One region of the Mesorhizobium sp. USDA 4132 genome, then DNA from elsewhere that is predicted to be linked to it. Evidence: predicted binding sites of a transcription regulator. Region 1 holds the regulator's gene; the other holds the start of a gene.
What was found. The regulator PhoB, encoded in region 1, activates phosphate uptake and scavenging genes when phosphate is short. The targets are predictions, from matches to a motif close to TGTCATNNANCTGTCAT.

Region 1 (4,222 bases):
GTCGAAAAGCGCGGCTTCAGCCATGGCGACATCACTCCTCTAGGCAGTCAAAAAAGGCCGACAAAACCGGCCAGAAAAACCAAAAATGCCGCCCACTGGGCGGCGGGGGCACTATCGGGGTTTAGGCCGTCAATGTCAACAAAGCTCGGTGTTTTAGGCGCGTTACGACCGGAAACCGACAGGCGCTGGCTTCTGTGACAAAAAAGACTCTCCATCACAGCAAGTTGGGGAAAACCACGAAATCGAATCCCGCAGATTCCTCCGACTCTTGCCACGGAGTCAGCCTCACACTAGGTTAAAGATCAATTACTAGACTGCATGCGGCGGAACTAGTCACCTCAAGCATAGATATAGTGGGTGCTGTGAAATGATTTTCACAGTAAAGGTGGACGGATTCTGCATGCCAGCGGCGTTCAAAGGCGGAGAACGGGCATGAACTGGACAGACGAGCGTGTCGAGAAGCTCAAAAGATTGTGGTCGGAGGGCCTGAGTGCCAGCCAGATTGCTGCACAACTGGGAGGCGTAAGCCGCAATGCCGTGATCGGCAAGGTGCATCGCCTCTGCCTGCCGGGCCGGGCGAAAGCCGGCGGCACGGTTGCGACCGGTCGCGCATCGGCTGCCAAGCGGACGACATCGGCGCCGCGGGCTCCGAACTATGCGTCGCGCGTCACGACCCGGACCGTTACCCGCGCCGTCGGCGCGACGATGGTCAAGGAAGAGATCGAGATCGAACCCTACCAGGAGATGGAATACCGTCCGGCCTCCAACGTGGTCGTGCCGATCTCCCGTCGCCTTGCATTGACGGAACTCACCGAGCGCACCTGCAAGTGGCCGGTCGGCGACCCGCTTAAGGAAGACTTCCACTTCTGCGGCTGTGAATCCCCGGATGCATCGCCCTATTGCGGTTATCACGCAAAGCTCGCCTACCAGCCGGTCAACGAGCGCCGCAAGGTTGCCGCACGGGTCTGAGCGGCGGCGCGACACGAGGGCAAAAATCGAAGGCGGGCTCAAGGCCCGCTTTTTTGTTGTGCATGGCAGATATGCCGGCCGAGCCTTGCTCCGGATCGGCATTGCGCCTATCTGAAAGACAGCGAGGACGACCTCCCCCATTCGGGCAGAAACTCCGGGACGGCCCGGAAAGCATCCCAGGAGGTCATCATGCGCTCGACACGCGACCGTATCCGCCATGCCATCAGCTTCGAACTGATCGGGCTCGCTCTCATCACACCACTCGGCTCCTTCGCCTTCGGCATGCCGGCCGCCGATATCGGCGTGGTCGGCATCGGCAGCGCGACGATCGCCACTGGCTGGAACTATCTGTACAATCTCGGCTTCGACCACCTGATGCAGCGCTTTACCGGCGGCACGCAGAAAAACACCGCCATACGCGTGGCGCATGCGGTGCTGTTCGAACTTGGACTGCTGATCGCGCTTCTGCCGCTGATCGCCTGGTATCTCGGCATCAGCCTCGCCCATGCGCTGACGATGGACGTGTCGTTCGCGGTCTTCTACGTGGTCTATGCCTTCTTCTTCAACTGGGCCTACGACAGGATCTTTCCGTTGCCGGAATGGCAGCGGCAGACCGAGGCGGCTTAAAGCCGCCTCTCAGGATTCCATTGAATAACCCGCGCCGCGGACGGTGCGGATGACATCCTGCATATTGGAGAAGTTGAGCGCCTTCCTGAGACGCCCGACATGCACGTCGACGGTGCGCTCGTCGACATAGATGTCGTGACCCCAGACGCCGTCCAGAAGCTGCGACCGCGAAAAGACGCGGCCGGGCGACGCCATCAGGAATTCCAGCAGGCGGAATTCGGTCGGGCCCAGGCGCACTTCGCGGCTCTTGCGGTGAACGCGATGAGTTTCCCGGTCGAGTTCGATATCGCCGCAACGGAGCACGCTGGAGAGCACTTCGGGACGGGCGCGGCGAAGCATCGCCTTGACGCGGGCCATCAGTTCAGGCGTCGAGAAGGGCTTCACGACATAGTCGTCGGCGCCGGTGGCGAGGCCGCGAACACGTTCGCTCTCCTCGCCGCGGGCCGTCAGCATGATGATCGGCAAGCGCTCCGTTTCCGGGCGCATGCGCAGCCGGCGGCAGAGTTCGATGCCGGAAACGCCGGGCAGCATCCAGTCCAGGATCAGGAGGTCCGGTACCCGCTCCTGAAGCCGAATTTCGGCTTCGTCGCCCCGCAAAACGGTATCGACCTCATAACCCTCGGCTTCCAGATTGTAACGAAGAAGCACGCTCAGCGCTTCTTCGTCTTCTACGACAGCAATTTTCGGCAGCATTCTTGGTCTGCTCCGTCAGTTCTATTCGGTGATCGCGCCGAGCGTGTTCGACGAGTCGTCCTTCGGACGATCGCCTTCCGGCTGGGCACCGGTCGTCATGTAGTAGATGGTCTCGGCGATGTTGGTGGCGTGGTCGCCGATGCGCTCGATGTTCTTGGCGCAGAACAGCAGATGCGTGCAGGTGGTGATGTTGCGCGGATCCTCCATCATGTAGGTGAGGAGCTCGCGGAACAGCGAGGTGTACATCGCGTCGATTTCCTCGTCGCGGCTGCGGATCGCCTCGGCCTTCTCCGCCGAACGCGTCGAATAGACGTCGAGGACGTCCTTGAGCTGCACGAGGGCGAGATCGGAGAGATGCTCCAGGCCGCGAGCGAGCTTGCGTGGCACGCCGGTGCCCTGAACCGCGATGACGCGCTTGGCGGTGTTCTTGCCAAGGTCGCCGACGCGCTCCAGATCAGAGGCGATGCGCAGCGAACCGACGATCTCGCGAAGGTCGGCCGCAACCGGCTGGCGGCGGGCGATCGTGATGATCGCCTTGTCGCCGATCTCGCGCTCGGCGTGATCGAGGATCACGTCGTCGGAGATGACCTTCTGGGCGAGTGCGGCGTCGGAATTGACCAGCGCGCGCACGGCGTCCGAGCACATCTGCTCGGCGAGGCCGCCCATTTCGGAGATACGGCGGCTCAGGTATTTCAGTTCGTCGTCATAAGCCGACAGGATATGGGTCGATGCCATCTTCTAGTCCTCAAAATTGATTTTCAGGCGGCACAGTCGGCTGGGTCAGCCGAAACGGCCCATGATGTAATCCTGGGTGCGCTGGTCGTCGGGATTGGTGAACATCTTGTCGGTGTCGTTCTCCTCGACGAGCTGGCCGAGATGGAACATGGCGGTGCGCTGCGAGACGCGGGCAGCCTGCTGCATCGAGTGCGTCACGATGACGATCGTGTAGTTGGCACGAAGTTCATGGATGAGCTCTTCTACCTTGGCGGTCGCGATCGGATCGAGAGCCGAGCATGGTTCGTCCATGAGGATGACTTCGGGCGACACGGCGATCGCGCGGGCGATGCACAGACGCTGCTGCTGACCGCCGGAGAGACCGGTGCCGGATTCATGCAGGCGATCCTTGACTTCGGTCCAGAGGCCGGCGCGCTGCAGGCTCGCCTCGACGATCTGATCCATGTCGGCCTTGTTCTTGGAAAGGCCGTGGATGCGCGGACCGTAGGAAATGTTCTCGTAGATGGTCTTCGGGAACGGATTCGGCTTCTGGAAAACCATGCCGACGCGGGCGCGAAGTTCCACGACGTCGATGTTATTGTCGTAGATATCGTCCGTGTCGAGGGTGATCTTGCCGGTGACGCGGCAATTCTCGATCGTGTCGTTCATGCGGTTGAGGCAGCGCAGGAAGGTGGACTTGCCGCAACCGGAAGGACCGATGAGAGCCGTCACAGTGTTTTCGCGGACGTTGAGGTTCACGTCGAAAAGCGCACGCTTTTCGCCGTAATAAACCGAAACGTCCTTACCGATCATCTTGTGGGAAGCATCGCTCATCTTCTGGTCCAGCGCCTTTTCTACTGCCGATTCTGACATCATATTCATTGTCATACTCCTTCTACCAGCGCCGCTCGAAGCGACGCCGCAAGAGAATTGCGCCAACATTCATTAGGATGAGAAACAGGAGCAGGATGATGATTGCTCCCGAGGTACGCTCGACGAACGCGCGCTCAGCTTCGTTCGCCCACATGTAGATCTGGACCGGTAGCGCCGTCGACGGGTCGAGCGGCGTGGTCGGATAGTTGGCGACGAAGGCCACCATGCCGATCAGGAGCAGCGGTGCGGTTTCGCCAAGGGCATGGGCGAGGCCGATGATGGTGCCGGTCAGGATGCCCGGCATGGCAAGCGGCAAGACATGGTGGAAGATCGTCTGCATCTTCGA
Region 2 (4,222 bases), 3.9 Mb from region 1:
AGTTCCTGCCGCTGAACGTTGTCCGCTACGGAGCCGACGGCGACGGCGACGGCCATATCGACATGGTCCGGTCGCGTGCCGATGCGCTTGCCTCGACCGCCAACTTCCTCAAAGGACACGGCTGGAGAGCCGGTGCCGGTTACCAGCCGGGTCAGCCGAACTTCGTTGCTATCCAGGGCTGGAACGCCGCAACCGTCTATCAGCAGGCGATCGCCTATATGGGCGCACAGATCGACGGCCAATAAGCCCGCCGGCAGTGAAGTTTCGCTTCACCTGAAAAATTCAGGCCGACGCTTGTTCGGCCTGAACGGGCAGTTCGGTAAGGTCCGGACGGACGAAGTCGCCCTTGCTGTCCATAATCCACAATTCGCCGCTTGAGATGTCGAACCAGGCGCCGTGAACGCTGAGTTCGCCTTTCTCTCCGCGTTTTTTGACGAACGGGAACGTTTCCAGGTTGGCGATCGAATTGCGGATCGACACCCGTTCCAGCGCTGTCTGCCGCTCGGCCTGGGTCATGAACTCGTTGCTCTGGATCTGTTCGGCGGCCGGTTTGACCAGCGCCATCCAGCGGCCGATGAAATCGCCGGGAGAAAGCGGCGACATGGTCGGATCCAGTGCCGCTCGGATACCGCCGCAACGGCCGTGACCCATCACCACGATATTGTCGATTTCCAAAACCTCGACCGCATATTCCAACGCCGCCGAAGTGGCATGGAACTGGCCGTCCGGTTCAAAAGGCGGGACCATGTTGGCGACGTTGCGGACGACGAAGAGTTCGCCCGGACCGCAGTCGAAAATGGTTTCCGGTGCGGCACGGGAATCGCAACAGGCGATGAGAAGGGTGTGGGGGTTCTGCCCGGTCTCCGCCAACACGCGGTAGCGCTCGCGTTCATCGCTATAGCGCCCGCTCATGAAGTTGCGGTAGCCCGCCAGAAGTTTGGCTGGAAAATCCGTCATGGAACAACGATTATAGCGCCGCCGAGCGAAGATCAACGGCCATTGTGCATCTGCGAACTTCCGATGCCGATTACCGCTTGGTGCGCTGCAACGGATGCACGAGCCGGCGCATCTGCACCATCGCCATGGGAGTGGAGAGGCTGGACGCGTCGGTCTCCAGTGTCAGCTCGTCGCCGCCGCGCTTGGCCGTGCGCGCCAAGACCTCGAAAACGCTCGCGGTAGCCAGCTGCAGCGCCTTTTCCTCGTCCATGCCGGCAAGGATCCGCCCCAGGAACAGGGCTCCCAACAGGTCCCCCAACCCGTTTGGCGGATTGTCTATCAGCCGGTGTTCGGCAAGCAGCGCGTGTTTGCCCGTCAGGTAAAGATTGCCGGTACCGCCCGCCATCATCGGCACGGCCGAAGTCACCAGGATGCGCGGCGGCCCGAGCGCGATTGCGGCATCCATGATATCGTTGTTGGTTTCAAGCGGCGCGCCGGAAAGCCAGGCGAGTTCGTAACGGTTCGGGGTGGCGATCGTTGCCAGCGGAATGAGTTCGTCGCGGATCGCCTCTGCCGTCGGCTGCGGGATATAGAGACCGCCGAGATCGCCCATGACGGGATCGCAGACATAGAGAAGGTCCGGGTTTTTCTCCTTCAGCGCCCTTATCAGCCGCGCCACCGAACGCGGCTGGGCGGCATTGCCGAAATAACCGGTCAGCACCGCCTTCACTTCTCCGAGCCATGGCGCGCGAATAAGATCGTCTATAGCCTTGTCGAAATCTGATTCGGGAAAGGTCAGCCGTGTAGAGGGTCCGTGACCGGGATGCCAGGGGAGGACGACGGTCGGCATTGCCCAGACGGGGAACCCCAGCGTCTCGAGCGCGAAGACGGCGGCACGATTGCCGACCGAGCCGCGCACGACATGACTGGAGATGACGAGGACGGCACTGCTGGTATCCTGCATGAGATCGGTTTCCGGCTACGATGGCCCTGTTGATCGTTTCTTCGCCGCCGCATGTCAACAAGGCTTCACGGAAGAATGAAACGTGTAGTGTCGCTTGACATGGATCAGCCACGTTGCCGCGTGATGACACAAAGCTAATTTATTCCGTGCGGGCACGGAAAAAGGGGAGAGGGACATGGCCGTCAGGCAGAATCCGAAACGGGAAAAACAGATCGAAAGTGCGCGCAAGATCGTTGCTGCGAGCAAGGGGCCGCATCTCGACCCGCTCATCCTGTTCGCCCGGGCCAGCACTGACGACCTCGAAAGCTACACGCCGGAAATGCTGGCGCTTTCCGCCAATCATGCAGCCGAGCGGCTGATGGCCTGGACCCGGATTCGGGCCGACATCACGGTCGAACCGGTCCCCGGCGTCGAGCCGGACGGAATTCCGGTCTCGGTGCTGACCGTCGTAGACCGCAACATGCCCTTCTTGTTCGACTCGGTCATGGGCGAGGTGACCGCCACCCACCGCGACCTCACCATGGCGGTTCATCCGATCCTGGTCGTTGAGCCGGGCAAGGAACCAGCGCTTCGCTCCAATGAACAGCCCAGCAACCCGGCTCATCATGTGAGCCTCATCCAGATCCATCTTTCGCCGCTCAACGAGGAACAGGCCGCTTCGCTCACCGAGCGCATCCGCTACATTCTCGATCAGGTTCATCTGTCGATCACCGACTGGGGCTCCATGCTGGAAGTCTTGGACGGCGCCGCCAAGCAGCTCAACAATTCGACAAGCCGCCGCAAGGCCGATCGCGACGAGGCGCTCGCCTTCCTGGACTGGCTGCGCGACGACAACTTCACCTTCCTCGGCATGCGCGAATACGTCTATTCCGGCAAGGGCACGGAGGCCAAGGTTGAACGCGGCAAGGGCCGCGGTCTCGGCATCCTCTCCGATCCGGATGTGCTGGTGCTGCGCCAGGGCAAGGACGCGGTGACGACCACCCCGGAAATCCTCGAGTTCCTCGACGGCCCCGATTTCCTGATTGTCACCAAGGCGAACGTGAAATCCGTAGTGCACCGCCGCGCCTATATGGATTATGTCGGCGTCAAGCGCTTCGACGAAAAGGGCGAAGTGGTCGGCGAGCTGCGCGTCGTCGGTCTTTTCACGGCCACCGCCTATACCCACTCCGTGCGCGACATCCCTCTCCTGCGCGCCAAGACCGGCCGGGTGGAGGAGCAGTTCGGCTTCGATCCCGACAGCCATTCCGGCCGCATGCTGGAAAACACGCTCGAATCCTATCCGCGTGACGACCTCTTCCAGATCGATGTCGATCTGCTGGCCCGCTTCTGCGAGCAGATCATGGAACTGAGCGAGCGTCCGCGCGTCCGGGTCCTGCCGCGCATCGACCATTTCGACCGTTTCGTCTCGGTGATCGTTTATGTGCCTCGCGAGGACTACAATTCCCTCGTCCGCGAGAAGGTCGGCGACTACCTGACCAAGGCCTATGAAGGCCACGTCTCCGCCTATTATCCGGCTTTCCCGGAGGGTGGCGTCGCCCGCGTCCACATGATCATCGGCCGGCGCGGTGGCAAGACCCCGAGGATCGCACAAGCCAAGCTCGAAGAAGCGATCCGGCTCATCGCCACGCCCTGGGAGGACCGCTTCGCAGCGCTTGCGGAGAAGGGGCCGCGGCTCTCCGTCACCCAGGCCTTCCAGGAAGCTTTCTCGCCCGAGGAAACCTTTGCCGACCTGCCCGACATTGCCGCATGTGCGGCCGGCGAAACGATCCGCATCGCCTTCTATCGCCGGCCCGGCGACCCTGCCAACACCGTATCGCTGAAGATCTTCCACAAGGACCGGCATCTGTCGCTCTCCCGCCGGGTGCCGCTCCTCGAAAATCTCGGTTTCCACGCCGTCAGCGAGCAGACGTTCGAAATCCAGGTGGGGCCGGAAAACGACCGCAGCCAAGTCGTCCTCCACGACATGGAACTGCAGCTCGGCGACGGGCGCGAGGTCGACCTGTCCCGCGAAGGCCCGGCTCTCGAGGAAGCCTTCCTCTCCGCCTTCGAAGGCCTGATCGACAATGACGGCTTCAACCGGCTGGTTCTGCTGGCCGGCCTGTCGGCCCGCGAAGTCACGGTGCTGCGTGCATACTCCCGTTATCTGCGCCAGACTGGCATCGTTTATTCGCAGGCCTATATCGGCGATACGCTGGTGAAATACCCGGCCATATCAGCCGCTATCTTCCGCCTCTTCCGCGACGGTTTCGACCCGAAGATCACTGAGAAGGCCCGTGTCAAGAAACTCACCGACCATCACGCGGAGATCGAGGAGGCGCTCGG

Region 2: a site for PhoB is predicted at 1,953-1,969, ahead of ACZ9IU_RS22325 (NAD-glutamate dehydrogenase). Genes of this name have one in related genera too.

Annotation. Positions count from the first base shown of each region.
Region 1 covers NZ_JBWCCP010000001.1:588,483-592,704, reverse strand. Annotated here, with positions in the region: gene ACZ9IU_RS03020 (aspartate aminotransferase family protein) at 1-24, opposite strand, end outside; gene ACZ9IU_RS03015 (GcrA family cell cycle regulator) at 433-969, shown strand; gene ACZ9IU_RS03010 (PACE efflux transporter) at 1,159-1,596, shown strand; gene phoB (phosphate regulon transcriptional regulator PhoB) at 1,606-2,289, opposite strand; gene phoU (phosphate signaling complex protein PhoU) at 2,311-3,024, opposite strand; gene pstB (phosphate ABC transporter ATP-binding protein PstB) at 3,070-3,885, opposite strand; gene pstA (phosphate ABC transporter permease PstA) at 3,899-4,222, opposite strand, start outside.
Region 2 covers NZ_JBWCCP010000001.1:4,501,579-4,505,800, forward strand. Annotated here, with positions in the region: gene ACZ9IU_RS22310 (lytic murein transglycosylase) at 1-245, shown strand, start outside; gene ACZ9IU_RS22315 (carbonic anhydrase) at 283-957, opposite strand; gene pdxY (pyridoxal kinase PdxY) at 1,028-1,900, opposite strand; gene ACZ9IU_RS22325 (NAD-glutamate dehydrogenase) at 2,076-4,222, shown strand, end outside.